2 regions of the Streptomyces sp. NPDC058284 genome follow, and region 1 is predicted to be linked to the other one. Evidence: riboswitches for the same ligand, from Rfam matches in the RefSeq annotation. Region 1 holds a riboswitch; the other holds the start of a gene.
The links. A riboswitch is a leader RNA that binds a small molecule or an ion and turns the genes downstream of it on or off. The one in region 1 is predicted to bind cobalamin.
Positions count from the first base shown of each region.

Region 2: linked by a shared signal. The riboswitch ahead of ACFVYR_RS13280 (ABC transporter substrate-binding protein) and the one ahead of cobN (cobaltochelatase subunit CobN) in region 1 are both predicted to bind cobalamin.

Region 1 covers NZ_JBHVYE010000051.1:322-7,355, forward strand. Annotated here, with positions in the region: gene ACFVYR_RS36885 (cobalt-precorrin-6A reductase) at 1-658, shown strand, start outside; gene ACFVYR_RS36890 (precorrin-2 C(20)-methyltransferase) at 741-2,240, opposite strand; gene ACFVYR_RS36895 (precorrin-8X methylmutase) at 2,390-3,031, opposite strand; gene ACFVYR_RS36900 (cobalamin biosynthesis protein CobG) at 3,028-4,551, opposite strand; cobalamin riboswitch at 4,672-4,791, shown strand; gene cobN (cobaltochelatase subunit CobN) at 4,829-7,034, shown strand, end outside.
Region 2 covers NZ_JBHVYE010000007.1:241,544-248,577, forward strand. Annotated here, with positions in the region: gene ACFVYR_RS13260 (asparaginase) at 1-546, shown strand, start outside; gene ACFVYR_RS13265 (haloacid dehalogenase-like hydrolase) at 543-1,673, opposite strand; gene ACFVYR_RS13270 (helix-turn-helix domain-containing protein) at 1,907-2,788, shown strand; gene ACFVYR_RS13275 (VOC family protein) at 2,938-3,315, shown strand; cobalamin riboswitch at 3,334-3,519, shown strand; gene ACFVYR_RS13280 (ABC transporter substrate-binding protein) at 3,585-4,649, shown strand; gene ACFVYR_RS13285 (FecCD family ABC transporter permease) at 4,697-5,848, shown strand; gene ACFVYR_RS13290 (ABC transporter ATP-binding protein) at 5,845-6,678, shown strand; gene ACFVYR_RS13295 (DUF5133 domain-containing protein) at 6,819-7,034, shown strand, end outside.

The sequences.
Region 1 (7,034 bases):
CGGCGAGGTCCGCGTCGGCGGCTTCGGCGGGCCCGAGGGCCTCGCGGCGTGGCTGACCGCACACCACGTGGACGCGCTCATCGACGCCACCCATCCTTTCGCCGACTCGATCTCGTTCAACGCGGCGACGGCCGCCGCCACCGCCCATGTTCCCCTGCTCGCCCTGCGCCGGCCCGGCTGGGTCGCGGGTCCGGGCGACGACTGGCACCCGGTCACCTCCCTGGCCCAGGCGGCCCGGGTCCTGCCCGCGCTGGGCGAGCGGGTCTTCCTCACCACGGGCCGGCTGGGCCTCGCCGCGTTCGCGGGCCCCGAGCTGGGCGCCCACTGGTTCCTCGTACGTTCCGTCGACGCGCCCGAGCCGCCGTTCCCGGCGCGCATGGAGGTGCTCCTCGACCGGGGCCCGTTCGCGCTCGCCGGGGAGCGCGAGCTGCTCCGTACACACCGGATCGACGTCCTGGTCACGAAGGACAGCGGGGGCGTGGCGACCGCGCCGAAACTGGCCGCCGCGCGCGAGGCGGGGGTGCCGGTGGTGGTCGTCCGGCGGCCCGCCGGGCCGGAGGGAGTCATCGGCGTCGCCACGCCGGAGGAGGCTGTTGCCTGGGTGCATGGTGAGGTGCGGGCCGATCGTGGCTGGTCGCGCAGTTCCCCGCGCCCCTGAAAGCAGGGGCCCGCGGCCCCTTGAGGGGCGCGGGGAACCGCGCGCTCAGCCACCACGCACCCGCAGGCGACGCACAAGAAGGTCACCCCTCGGGGTACCGCCGCGGCGTCCAGACGATCTGCTCCGCGCCACCGCGCCGCCGCGACACCCGCGTCTGCGAAGACCCGACGATCAGCAGCGTACGCATGTCGACCTCCTCCGGATCCAGATCGGCGAGGCGCACGACGCGCACGCTCTCCTCGGGCCCGCCGACATCCCGCCCGAGGACCACAGGCGTGTCCGGTGCCCGGTGCTCAAGGAGCAGCTCGCGCGCCTTGCCGACCTGCCAGGTCCGGCTCCGCGAGCCGGGGTTGTAGAGCGCGAGGACGAGATCCGCGGCAGCCGCCGCGGCCAGCCGCTCCGCGATGACCTCCCACGGCTTGAGGCGGTCGGACAGGGACAGGGTGGCGTAGTCGTGGCCGAGCGGTGCGCCCGCCAACGCGGCCGCCGCGTTGGCGGCGGTCACCCCGGGGAGCACCCGTACGGGAACATCGTCGTACGCGTCCTGCGAGGCGACCTCCAGGACGGCCGTGGCCATCGCGAAGACGCCGGGGTCGCCGCCCGACACGACGGCCACCCGCCGCCCGCGCCGCGCCAACTCCAGCGCGAACTCGGCGCGTTCGGACTCGACGCGGTTGTCCGAGCCGTGCCGCCGCTGACCGGGTCGGTGCGGCACCCGGTCGACGTACGTGGTGTAGCCGACCAGGTCGTCCGCGGCGGCGAGCGCGCCGCGCGTCTCGGGGGTCAGCCACAGCGGGCCCGCGGGACCCGTGCCGACCACGACGACCTCGCCGGACCGCTCCGTCGACGGCTCCGGCGCGGGGCCGCCCGTCAGGGGCGCCACCCGGCTCGGCAGGACCGCCACGGAGAAGTACGGCACCGACTCCGGGTCCACGTCGGCCAGCCTGCCGGTGCGCTCGCCCGCCATGGTGGCCCGCTCGACGTAGCGGGCCTCGTCGAGGCGGCCCGCGCTCTCCAGGGCGCCGCGCACCTTGCCGAACGTGCGGCCAAGCTTCATGACGACCGCCGAGTCCGTCGCCGCGAGGCGCGCGGCCAGCTCCTCCTCGGGGAGCGTGCCGGGCAGGACGGTGAGGACCTCCTCGGCCTCCACAAGCGGCTCCCCGAGGCGGGCCGCCGCCGCGCTCACCGAGGTGACGCCGGGGATCACCTCGGTCGGGTAGCGGTGCGCGAGGCGCTTGTGCATGTGCTGGTACGAGCCGTAGAAGAGCGGGTCGCCCTCGGCGAGGACGGCGACCGTGCGGCCCGCGTCGAGGTGGACGGCGAGGCGGGCCGCGGCCTCCTCGTAGAAGGCGTCGAGCGCGCCGCGGTAGCCGCCGGGGTGGTCGGTGTGCTCCGTGGTGACGGGGTAGACCAGCGCTTCCTCGATGTGGTCGGCGCGGATGTGCTTCGCCGCGATCGAGCGGGCGATGGAACGGCCGTGCCGGGCCGAGTGGTACGCGACGACGTCGGCCGCCGCGATCACCTCGACGGCGCGCAGGGTCATCAGGGAGGGATCGCCGGGGCCGAGGCCGACCCCGTACAGCTGTCCCCCGGTGGCTCCGGCCCCGGCGGTTTCGGTCCCGGCGGTTTCGGTCCCGGCGGTTTCGGTCCCGGCGGTTTCGGTCCCGGCGGTTTCGGTCCCGGCGGTTTCGGTCCCGGCGGTTTCGGTCTCGATGGTTCCGGTCTCGGTGTTCACTCCGCCTCGCTCGCAATCGCGTTGATCGCCGCCGCGGCCATCGCGCTGCCGCCACGACGCCCTCGTACGACGAGGTACTCCAGACCGGAGTGGTGGGCGGCCAGCGCGTCCTTGGACTCGGCGGCGCCGACGAAGCCGACCGGGATGCCGAGGACGGCGGCCGGGCGCGGCGCGCCTTCCTCGATCATCTCCAGGAGGCGGAAGAGCGCGGTGGGCGCGTTGCCGATGGCGACGACGGAGCCTTCGAGGCGGTCGCGCCACAGTTCGAGTGCGGCGGCGCTGCGGGTGGTACCGAGCCGCGCCGCGAGGTCCGGCACGGACGGGTCGGCGAGGGTGCAGATCACGTCGTTGTCGGCGGGCAGCCGCTTGCGCGTGACGCCGCTCGCGACCATGTTCGCGTCGCACAGGATCGGCGCGCCGTCGCGCAGGGCCTTGCGCGCGTCCGCGATCACCCGCGGGCTGTGGGCGAGATCCTTCACGAGGTCGACCATCCCGCAGGCGTGGATCATCCGGACCGCGACCTGGCTGACGTCGGCGGGCAGGCCCTGGAGGTCGGCCTCCGCCCGGATGGTGGCAAAGGACTCGCGGTAGATCGCCGCGCCGTCCTTCTCGTAGTCGAACACTGTGCTCTCGCTCATCTCGTGGCCGTTGGAGTGCTTGCGGAAGGGGTGCTTGCGGAAGGGGTGGTGCTTGCGGAAGGGCTGTTTGCGGAAGGGGTGCTTGTCGAAGTCGTACGTGCTGCGGTGACCGTCCCGGCCAGGGTGTCGCCCGTCACGGGCACCGCCGAGGCGCCGGTGCGCACCGTCACCTCGTAGCGGCCGTCGCCGATGGCGAGGACGTCGACCCAGTCGCCGTGCGGGTGCCCGCACCGCCGCTCGCAGCCGGACCAGTGGACGGGCAGTCCGCCGTGGCCCGGCACGGCGTCCGCGCGGACGTCGGCGAGCGACTTGGCGCAGCCGGGGCGGCCGGTGCAGGCGCCGACGCCGGACCAGGGCGAGCCGGGGGCGGTGACGTAACCGGCCTCGGCCAGTGCGGCGAGGCGCTCGCGGGCCGCCGCTCCGTCGGCGAAGCCGGGCAGCACGAAGCCGCGCCACGGGGTGACGCGCAGCTCGTCGGCGGGCAGCGGGAGGAGGGCCCGCCACTGGGCCGCGGTGACACGGCCGAGGGGTGCGTTGACGACCACGGCGTGACCCGTGACGCCGGGGACGGGTGGGGCGGCGACGGACATTCCCCGGGCAGCGACCGGCATCTCCCGGGCACCAACCGGCATCTCCGGGGCCGTGACCGGCATCTCCGGGGCGGCGCCCGGCGACTCCGGGGCGCCGACAGGCATCCCCGGAACCGCGACCGGATCCGCCGCGACCCCCGCCCGCGTCAGCGCCCGCGCCACCTCCACCCGCTGCCCGTCGGGAAGCTCCCGTACCCGCCAGGCCCCGTTGCCCGCCTCGCGCGCGGCGTCGAGGAAGGCGCGGGCCGCCGCGAGGGCGGCGCGGGGGGCGTCGGCGCCTGCGACCCGGAAGGCGTGCCTCCCGAGGCGTACGACGGCCGTTCCACCGGAGCGCACCGCCCCACCGGATCGCACCGCGCGACCCGCACCTGCCGTCCCGTCCGCCCCCACCGCCCCGTCCGATTCTGCGATCAAGGTCACATCCGCGCCGAGGCCCGCCACGTCCCCGCGCCCGTCGTCCAGGGCGAACAGGAAGCGGCCGGAGAGCGCGGTCGTCCACTCCTCCGCGCAGAGGAGTCCGTCCAGCTCGCGGGCCCACAACTGCACGTCGGCGTGGCCGAGTCCGTCGGTTCCCGCGAGCGGCGATGCCACCACGTTCCGCACGCGTTCGTGCCGCTCGGAAGGCAGCAGGCCCGCGTCCGCGAGCAGGTGGGAGAGTTCGCCGCCGCACGCCTCGCCGAGGCCGCGCAGCTCGATGTTGCCGCGCGAGGTGACGCTGAGGTTCCCGTCCGCGAGACGCTCCGCCGCGACTCCGAGCGCGGTCGCCTGACGGGCCGTCAAAAGGCCGCCGGGCAGGCGGAGTCGGGCGAGCCTGCCGTCGTCGGCGAGGTGCAGGCGAAGGGCACCGGGGCAGGCGTCGCCCCGGTCGCGTATGAGGGATTCGCCCTGGTCTGGGGAGGGAGCTCGGGTGGGCGGCATGGCGGCGAGCATACCCACGCGGTTCCGGCCGGTCGCCTCCCGAGACGGGCCGTCCCGGCAGGTGGCCGCACCGCTCGCGGCGGGCAGGACTTACTATGCAGGCGGCGGGCTACCTAGTCCGTCGACGCCAGCGACGGCGTGGGTCCACCAGGACCCTGGGGAGGAAGCCCGGTGCGAATCCGGCGCGGTCCCGCCACTGTGAGCCCCACCCGCGTGGGGTGAGCCAGGAACTCCTGCCGTCCATACGACCACCCGGGGCGCGGACACCCCGAGGAAGGCCTGCGCCCGCATGCTTCTGCTGTTGTCGACCTCCGACACCGACCTGCTCAGCGCCCGCGCGGCGGGAGGCCCGGTCGACTACCGGTTCGCCAACCCCTCCCGCCTGGACCTGGACACTCTTCCCGGCCTGCTCGACGGCGTCGACCTCGTCGTCGTACGCCTCCTCGGCGGCGTACGCGCCTGGCAGGACGGCCTGGACCAGCTCATCGCCACCGGCCTCCCGGTCGTCGTGCTCACCGGTGAACAGGCCCCCGACGCCCAGCTGATGGCCTCCTCCACCGTGCCGATCGGCATCGCCGCCGAGGCGCACGCCTACCTCGCGCACGGCGGCCCCGCCAACCTGGAGCAGCTGGCCCGCTTCCTCTCCGACACCGTGCTGCTCACCGGCCACGGTTTCGAGCCGCCCGCGCCCGCGCCGTCCTGGGGCCCGCTGGAGCGCACCGCGCGACCCGTCGAGGGGCCGACGGTGGCGGTGCTCTACTACCGCGCCCACCACATGAGCGGCAACACCGCGTTCGTCGACGACCTGTGCAGCGCCATCGAGGACGCGGGCGCCCGCCCGATGCCGCTGTACGTGGCTTCGCTGCGCGCCCCCGAGCCGGAGCTGATCGACGAGCTGCGGGCCGCCGACGCCATCGTGACGACGGTCCTCGCGGCGGGCGGCACCAAGCCCGCGCAGGCGTCGGCGGGCGGCGACGACGAGTCGTGGGACGCGGGCGCGCTGACCGGCCTCGACGTGCCGATCCTCCAGGCGCTCTGCCTGACCGGGTCGCGCTCGGCCTGGCAGGACAACGACGAGGGCGTGTCGCCGCTGGACGCCGCGAGCCAGATCGCCGTCCCGGAGTTCGACGGCCGCCTCATCACGGTGCCCTTCTCCTTCAAGGAGATCGACGAGGACGGGCTCCCCGCATACGTGGCGGACGCCGAGCGCGCGGCCCGCGTCGCCGGGATCGCCGTGCGGCACGCGCGTCTGAAGCACATCCCGGCCGCCGACAAGCGCCTGGCCCTGGTGCTCTCCGCGTACCCGACGAAGCACTCCCGCATCGGCAACGCGGTCGGCCTCGACACCCCCGCGTCCGCCGTGGCGCTCCTGCGCCGGCTGCGCGCCGAGGGGTACGACTTCGGCCCCGAGGCCGACATCCCCGGCCTGGTCTCCGGTGACGGCGACGAGCTGATCCGCGCGCTCATCGACGCGGGCGGCCACGACCAGGAGTGGCTGACCGAGGAGCAGCTCGCCGCCAACCCGGTCCGCATCCCCGCCGCCGACTACAAGCGGTGGTACGCGACGCTCCCCGCCGAGCTGCGCGAGTCCGTCGAGGGCCACTGGGGTCCGCCGCCCGGCGAGATGTTCCTCGACCGCTCGCGCGTGGGCAACGGCGGCGACCCGGAGGGCGACATCGTGCTCGCCGCCCTGCGCCGCGGGAACCTCCTCATCCTCATCCAGCCGCCGCGCGGCTTCGGCGAGAACCCGATCGCGATCTACCACGACCCCGATCTGCCGCCCTCGCACCACTACCTGGCGGCCTACCGCTGGATCGCCGCGCCCGCCGCCGACGGCGGTTTCGGCGCCGACGCGATGATCCACCTCGGCAAGCACGGCAACCTGGAGTGGCTGCCGGGCAAGAACGCGGGCCTCTCCGCGGCCTGCGGCCCCGACGCCGCGCTCGGCGACCTGCCCCTGATCTACCCCTTCCTGGTCAACGACCCGGGCGAGGGCACCCAGGCCAAGCGCCGCGTGCACGCCACGCTCATCGACCACCTGGTGCCGCCGATGGCGCGCGCCGACTCCTACGGCGACATCGCGCGCCTGGAGCAGCTCCTCGACGAGTACGCCCAGATCAGCTCCATGGACCCGGCGAAGCTGCCCGCGATCCGCGCGCAGATCTGGACGCTCATCCAGGCCGCCAAGCTCGACCACGACCTGGGCCTCGAGGACCGTCCGGACGACGACGGATTCGACGACTTCCTGCTGCACGTCGACGGCTGGCTCTGCGAGATCAAGGACATGCAGATCCGCGACGGTCTGCATGTGCTCGGCAGCGCCCCGGCCGGCGCCGACCGCGTCAACCTCGTCCTCGCGATCCTGCGGGCCCGCCAGATCTGGGGCGGCACGACCGCGCTGCCCGGTCTGCGCGAGGCCCTCGGTCTCGACGAGTCCGCGGCGACGCGGGTGAGCGCCGACGCGGCCGAGGAACGGGCCCGCGCGCTGGTCCAGG
Region 2 (7,034 bases), on a different contig from region 1:
GCGGTCCTCGCGGACGAGATCCACGCGGCGCGGCACGTCCGCAAGACCCACACCACGTCCGTCGCGACCTTCGCGTCACCGGGCGCGGGCCCGCTCGGCAGGGTCGTCGAGGGCAGGCCCCGCGTCCTGCTCCGCCCGGCAGGGCCCACCGTCGCCCGCCCCCTGAGCCTGCGCGGCAACGCCAACGTCGCCCTGGTCACGCTCGCCCTCGGCGACCGCGGCGAACTCCTCGAAGCCGTCGACGCCCGCTTCGACGGCCTGGTCGTGGCGGCCTTCGGCGCAGGCCACGTCCCCACCTGGCTCGTCGAACCCCTGACCGCGCTCGCCGCCCGCATCCCGGTCGTCCTCGCCTCCCGCACGGGCGCGGGCCCGCTGCTCAGCGAGACGTACAAGGGCCCGGGCTCCGAGTACGACATGCTCGGGCGCGGCCTGCTCCCCGCGGGCCCGCTGGACGCCCCGAAGGCCAGGCTCCTGCTGCACGCCCTGTTGGCGGACGGCGCCGGCCGGGCGCAAGTGGCCGACGCCTTCCGCGAGTTGACTGCCTAGCCGATCTGGTCCGGGGTGACCGTCAGCCACCGCTTGTCGGCGGTCACCTTCTGGCCGAGCTCGCGCTGCCGCGCGGCGTTCTTCTTCTTCATCCCGTCGAGCTGCTTCATGTACGAGTCCTTGCGGTTGACCCAGACCCGCACGCCGCCGTGGTCCACGTCGGCGGAGTGGAACAGCATCGGGCCGTCGCTCACCGGGGTGTCACCGGCGGCGAGGATCGGCTTCTTCCACTCGTCGATGTAGGTGTTGATCGCGGCGGGCTTGCCCTCGTACCAGGTCAGCGGCGCCCACAGGTGCGGCGTCAGCTCGCGCTTCGCGAGCTTCGCGCGGTCCTTCCCGCCGAAGCGGCCCTCGGCGATCTCCTTGCGGGAGCTGGTGACGTCACCGGTCCTGCGGTCCTTGAGCTGCTGGGCGACGCCGATGACGTTCTGCGGCTTCACGCCGTAGCCGTACTTGGGGTCGGCGAGGACCATGCGCACCAGGTCCTCACTGGCCGCGCTCACCACGTACACGTCGATGCCGTGGTGGCGCAGCGTCCTGTAGAGCTGCCGCATGCCCCGCGAGAACTCCGGCGGCTTCACCTCGGTCTTCGTCGGTTTCCCGTCCTCGAAGTACTCGGCGGGGATCGGCTTCTTGTACGCCAGGAGCTCGTCGACGTACCCCTTGAGCTCCTTCAGCGTGAAGCCGGAGAAGATCTGCGCGGCCCACGGGTAGCAGACCTGGTCGTCCACCTCGCACAGCCGGTTGTAGTAGCTGTAGAGGCTCTCCTTGTGCGTGGCCGTGTCCTTGAAGGGGATGGTCTTCAGGGACGGGTCCATGGTCTCGCGGGTCAGGACGCCCTTCATCTCCAGGAAGGGGAGGAGGGACTCCTCCAGGTCGTTGCGGTACGTGGTGTTGTCCGCGTCGAAGACCGCGTACGCGCCCTTGTGGCCGTTCTCCGCGATGACCTCGCCGAGCTGCTTCGCGACGGGCTTCGGCCAGTGCGACAGCTCGCGGGCGGTGGCCGCGGAGGTGCCGGCGGCGCTCGCCTCGTCCGTCGGCCACAGCGCGCCGCCCGCGAGGACGGCGGCGGCCAGCGCGCCCGTGGTGCCGATGAGGGCCAGCTTGCTCTTTGCCCGTACTGCCATGGTGTGACGTCCCTGCCGTTCCTGGAAGCGATGCGCGGCCCCGTCCGGAGCGGCGCGCAATGCTATGGGGCACGGCGGTCATTGCCCATGATCGAAGTCACCGTGAAGCGGGGGCATGGGGAAGGTGAACGGGGGGTAGTGGGAGGGGGCGCCGTGACCGCACGGCGCCCGGAGCTGCCGGAACCTTCAGGAGCTGCCGCGACCCGCCCGGTCCACCGCGCATACTGGTTCCCATGGGCTCCCGTGAGTTCGTCCGGGCCGTGCCGAGGCTCGACGGCCCGCTCGACGGCATGGTCGTCTCCGCGGTCGGCTACCGCACCGCGGGACAGCGCCCCGCCCTGCACCGCGGCCTGCCCTCGCCGTATCTGACGGTGATCTTCTCCCTCGACGGGCCCATCACCACCGGCGACTCCCCAGGCCGGGCGACGGGACCGGACGCGGCGCGCACCGACATCGTGGTGGGCGGCCTGCACCAGAGCCCCGCGTACGTCGTCCAGCCCGAGCACGAGGCGGGTATCCAGCTCGCCGTGCATCCCCTCGCGGCCCGCGCGCTCCTCGGCCTGCCCGCCGCCGAACTCACCGGTCAGCTGGTCATCGGCGGCACCGACGTGCTCGGCGACCACGCGGCCGACGTCCGCGAGCGGCTGTGTGAGCTGGACGACTGGACGGACCGTTTCGCCCACCTGTCCGCGTACCTGCGGCGGCTCGCCTGCGTCGACCGCCCCATGGGAGCCGTACGCCCGGAGGTCGCCGAGGCCTGGGCGTGGCTGGCCCGGCACCGCGGCGCGGGGACTCTGGGCGGCCTGTCCCGGCACGTCGCGCTGAGCGAACGCAGGCTGACCGCGCTGTTCCGCGCCGAGACGGGCCTGAGCCCGAAGCAGGCCGCACGCCTGATGCGCTTCCAGCACGCCAAGGCCGTCGTGACCCGCGCCGTCGCGGCGGGCGGACCCCCGGACCTCGCCCGGGTCGCGGCCGGCACCGGCTACTACGACCACTCCCACCTCGTCCGTGACTTCCGGCAGTACACCGGAGTGAGTCCCACCCGCTGGCTGGCCGAAGAGTGCCGGAATATCCAAGCCGGGGCGCACGGTACGGGCGAAGACTCGAAGCCATGAACACCACACCGAACCCGAGCTCGAACCCGAACGTCACGCCGGCCCCGAAGCCGGACCTCACACCGGCCCCGAACCCCGCGCCGAACCCCGCGCCGGGTGCCGCCGAGGGTGACCGCCTCACCACACCCCCTCCCGCCGTCTGGCCGGGCGTGCAGGCCCAGGACGCCCCCGCGCTGATCGACTTCCTCGTCGACACCGTCGGCTTCCTGCGCACCGCCGTGTACGAGGACGGGGGCCGCGTCGCCCACGCCCAGCTCGACTGGCCCGAGGGCGGCGGCATCATGCTCGGCTCGTACGACCCGGAGGCCGCGGCCACCTGCGGCAAACCCGGCACCGGGGGCGCCTACGTCGTCACGGCCCGGGTGGACGACCTGTACCGGCGCCTCACCGGGGCGGGCGTGAAGATCACCGCCGAGATCGAGGACAAGCCCTACGGCAGCCGCGAGTTCGGCATCGAGGACCCGGAGGGAAACCGCTGGTCGTTCGGCACCTACCGAGGCGAGCCGAGGCCCGCACCGACCACGTGAGGGCGGGTGACAGGTGCGTGATAACTTGCGCAAGCCAGTCAAACCCACACCTGGGCCAGGGAATCCGGTGCAAATCCGGAACTGACGCGCAGCGGTGAGGGGGACGGGCGGGGCCACGGCCACTGGGTGTCTCCGGACGCCCGGGAAGGCGCCCCGCCCGGTCGATCCCGAGTCCGAAGACCTGCTGGCGCCTCCGCTCGCACACCGGGCGACGGAGGTCGTGACGCAGGCCAGGCTCCGCGTATGAGCCGCGAGACCCAAGGGATCACGTGTCCTCGACAGCCCGTACCGCCGCTCTCCGTACAGCCGCCCTCCTCTGTGCCGGTCTGCTCACGCTCACCGCGTGCGGCGACGGCTCCGCACGCAACGCCGCGCACTCCGGGGGCGGGAGCGCCGACGGCTATCCGGTCACGGTCACCTCCTGCGGCAAGGAGGCGAAGGTCGAGGCGCCGCCCCGGCGGGCCGTCTCCCTCGACCAGGGGTCCACGGAGATCCTGCTCTCCCTCGGCCTCGCCGACCGGATGGCCGGCACCGGCACCTGGACCGACCCGGTCCTGAAGAACCTGGCGAAGGACAACGCGAAGGTGGAGCGGCTCGCCGACCGCTACCCGTCGCTGGAGAAGGTCCTCGCCAAGGAGCCGGACTTCGTCAGCGCCTCCTTCCTCTACACGGTCGGCAAGGGCGGCGTCGCCGACCGTACGAAGTTCACCGAGCTGGGCGTGCCCGTCTACGTCTCGCCCACCGACTGCGCGGGCAAGGACAACGACGACGGCGACGGTGACGGCAAGCGCGTCAAGACCCTCACCATGGACAGCGTCTACGGCGAGATCCGCGACCTCGCGAAGGTCTTCGACGTCGAGAAGCGCGGCGAGAAGCTGATCGCCGGACTGAAGCGGCGGGTCGCGAAGGCCACCGGGCACGTCGACAAGGCCGCCGCCTCGGACACCCGCCTCATGTACTGGTTCGCCAACTCCGACGCGCCGTACATGGCGGGCTGCTGCGGCGCCCCCGGCATCATCACCCGCGAACTCGGCGCCAAGAACGTCTTCGACGACACCCGTGAGGAGTGGCCCCAGATCAACTGGGAGACCGTCGCCGACCGGGACCCCGACGCCATCGTCCTCGGCGACCTCACGCGCAAGTCCCAGTCCGCGGAGAGCGCCGCGGCGAAGATCAGGTTCCTGGAGACGAACCCGGCGACGAAGAACCTGACCGCCGTGAAGAAGAAGCGGTACGTGCTACTCAGCGGCCAGGCCATGAACCCCACGATCCGCACGGTCGACGGCATCGAACAGGTCGCGGCCGCGCTGCGGAAGTTCGGACTCCGCAAGTGACGCAGGCGGCGGAGGGCGGGGGCGGGAGTACGGCCGCGGGAACGGGGATCGGTACCGGCACGGGCACGGACATCAGTACGGACACGGGCACCGGCACGGAGGGGCCCGCACCCGGCGCCGTACACCCGGAACCCCTGCACGGCCCGCGCCCGGGCCCGCACCCGGGCCTGCGCGTGGGACTGCGCGGGGGCTTGCGCCTGGCCCTGCTCTGCCTGGCCGGTCTCGCCGCGCTCGTCCTCTCCGTGTCCGTGGCCGTCACCATCGGCCCCGCCGACATCTCCGTGCCCGACGTATGGTCGACCGTCGCCGCCCACCTCGGCTGGGGCGAGACCCCGCTCACCCCGATCAGGGACGGCATCGTCTGGAACCTGCGGATGCCGCGCACGCTGCTCGCCGCGGTCTGCGGCGCGGGCCTCGCGGTCTGCGGCGCCGTGATGCAGTCGCTGCTCCGCAACCCGCTCGCCGACCCCTTCGTGCTCGGGGTGTCGTCCGGCGCGTCCACCGGAGCAGTCGCGGTCGTCGTGCTCGGCGTCGGCGGGGGAGCGGTGTCGGTGTCGGCGGGCGCGTTCGCCGGGGCGCTCTGCTCGTTCGCGCTGGTGCTGCTCCTGAGTCACACCCTGGGCGACACCACGGACCGGGTCGTGCTGTCCGGCGTCGCTGCCATGCAGCTCTTCTCCGCGCTGACCTCGTTCGTCGTCCTCACGGCGGGCGACGCCGAGACCACCCGCGGCGTGCTGTTCTGGCTCCTCGGCTCGCTCAGCGGAATCGGCTGGACGGACGTGTGGCTGTGCGCCGGGGTGCTCGCGGTGGCGCTGCTCGTCTGCCTCGGCCACGCCCGCACGCTCGACGCGTTCGCGTTCGGCCAGGAGGCAGCGGCGGCGCTGGGCGTCCGGGTGGCCCGCACCCGGCTCGTCCTGCTCTGCACGACGGCGCTCCTGACCGCGGCCCTGGTCAGCTCGGCGGGCGCCATCGGCTTCGTCGGGCTGGTCCTGCCGCACGCGGCCCGCGCCTTCGTCGGCTCGGGCCACGCCCGGCTGCTGCCCGTCACCGCGCTCGCCGGCGCGGTCTTCCTGGTCTGGGTGGACACCCTCGCCCGCACGGCCCTGGACCCGCAGGAGGTCCCGGTCGGCGTGGTGACCTCGCTCATCGGCGTACCGGCGTTCGTGGCGGTGCTGTACCGGACGCGGCGGGTGACATGACGTACGGCCTGATCCCACCGGACGCCCCGGGGCTGCCCGCGGACCACGCCGCGCCGGGACTGCGCGCGGACCGGGTGAGCCGGGAGGCGGGGGGCCGCCTCGTCGTCGACGGCGTCAGCCTCGCCCCGCCCACCGGCGCCACCGTCGGCCTCCTCGGCCCCAACGGCTCCGGCAAGTCCACGCTCCTGCGCATCCTCGCGGGCGTCCTCGCCCCGGCCTGCGGCGTCGTCACCCTGGACGGCCGCACGCTGGCCGACACGGGCCGCAGGGAGGTGGCGCGCCGGGTCGCCGTGGTCCAGCAACACGCCTCGACGCAGGTCGAGTTGACCGTACGCGATGTCGTACGCCTCGGCCGCATCCCGCACCGTCGCGCGTGGTCGGCGCCCACGCCGCACGACGAGCGGGCCGTGCGCGACGCGCTGGCGCGCACCGGACTCACCGAACGCGCCGCCCAGGCCTGGCACACCCTCTCCGGCGGCGAGCGCCAGCGCGTCCAGATCGCCCGCGCCCTCGCCCAGGAGCCCCGCGAACTCCTCCTCGACGAGCCCACCAACCACCTCGACATCCAGCACCAGCTCGACCTGCTCGCCCTGGTGGCGGAGCTCCCGGTCACCAGCGTGATCGCGCTGCACGACCTCAACCTGGCGGCGATGTTCTGCGACCACCTGCTCGTCCTGCGGGAGGGCACGGCGTACGCGGCCGGACCGCCGGCCGAGGTGATCACCGAGGAGCTGATCGCCGAGGTGTACGGGGTGCGGGCGGTGGTGACGCCGGGGGAGCCGGACGGCGGCGCGGAAGGGCGGCCTTCGGTGCGCTTCCTTCGCAGGTGAGGCGGGGCACGCCCGGGGGTGGGACGGGGTGCGGGCCTCGCCAGGACGTTCCGGGCATAAGGGGTGAGAATAACCAAACGGACAGGGGGTACCGCAGGGAGCGACGAACCACCCGACCTGTCCCCGAAAGGACAACCGCCATGCTGATGGCCGAGCCCGTGCTGCGAAACCTGGTCGAGAACCACGAGATGCTCACCGTGCGCCTCTCCGCGGAACCCGACAACCACGAAGTGCGCCGCCGCATAGAGAACGTCACGTACACCCTGTGCGTCTCCACCGGAACGCGCGACATCCAGAGCGCGCTCGCCGTGGCCAGGGAGAAGCTCCGCGACTACCGCCCGACGCGGACGAAGGTG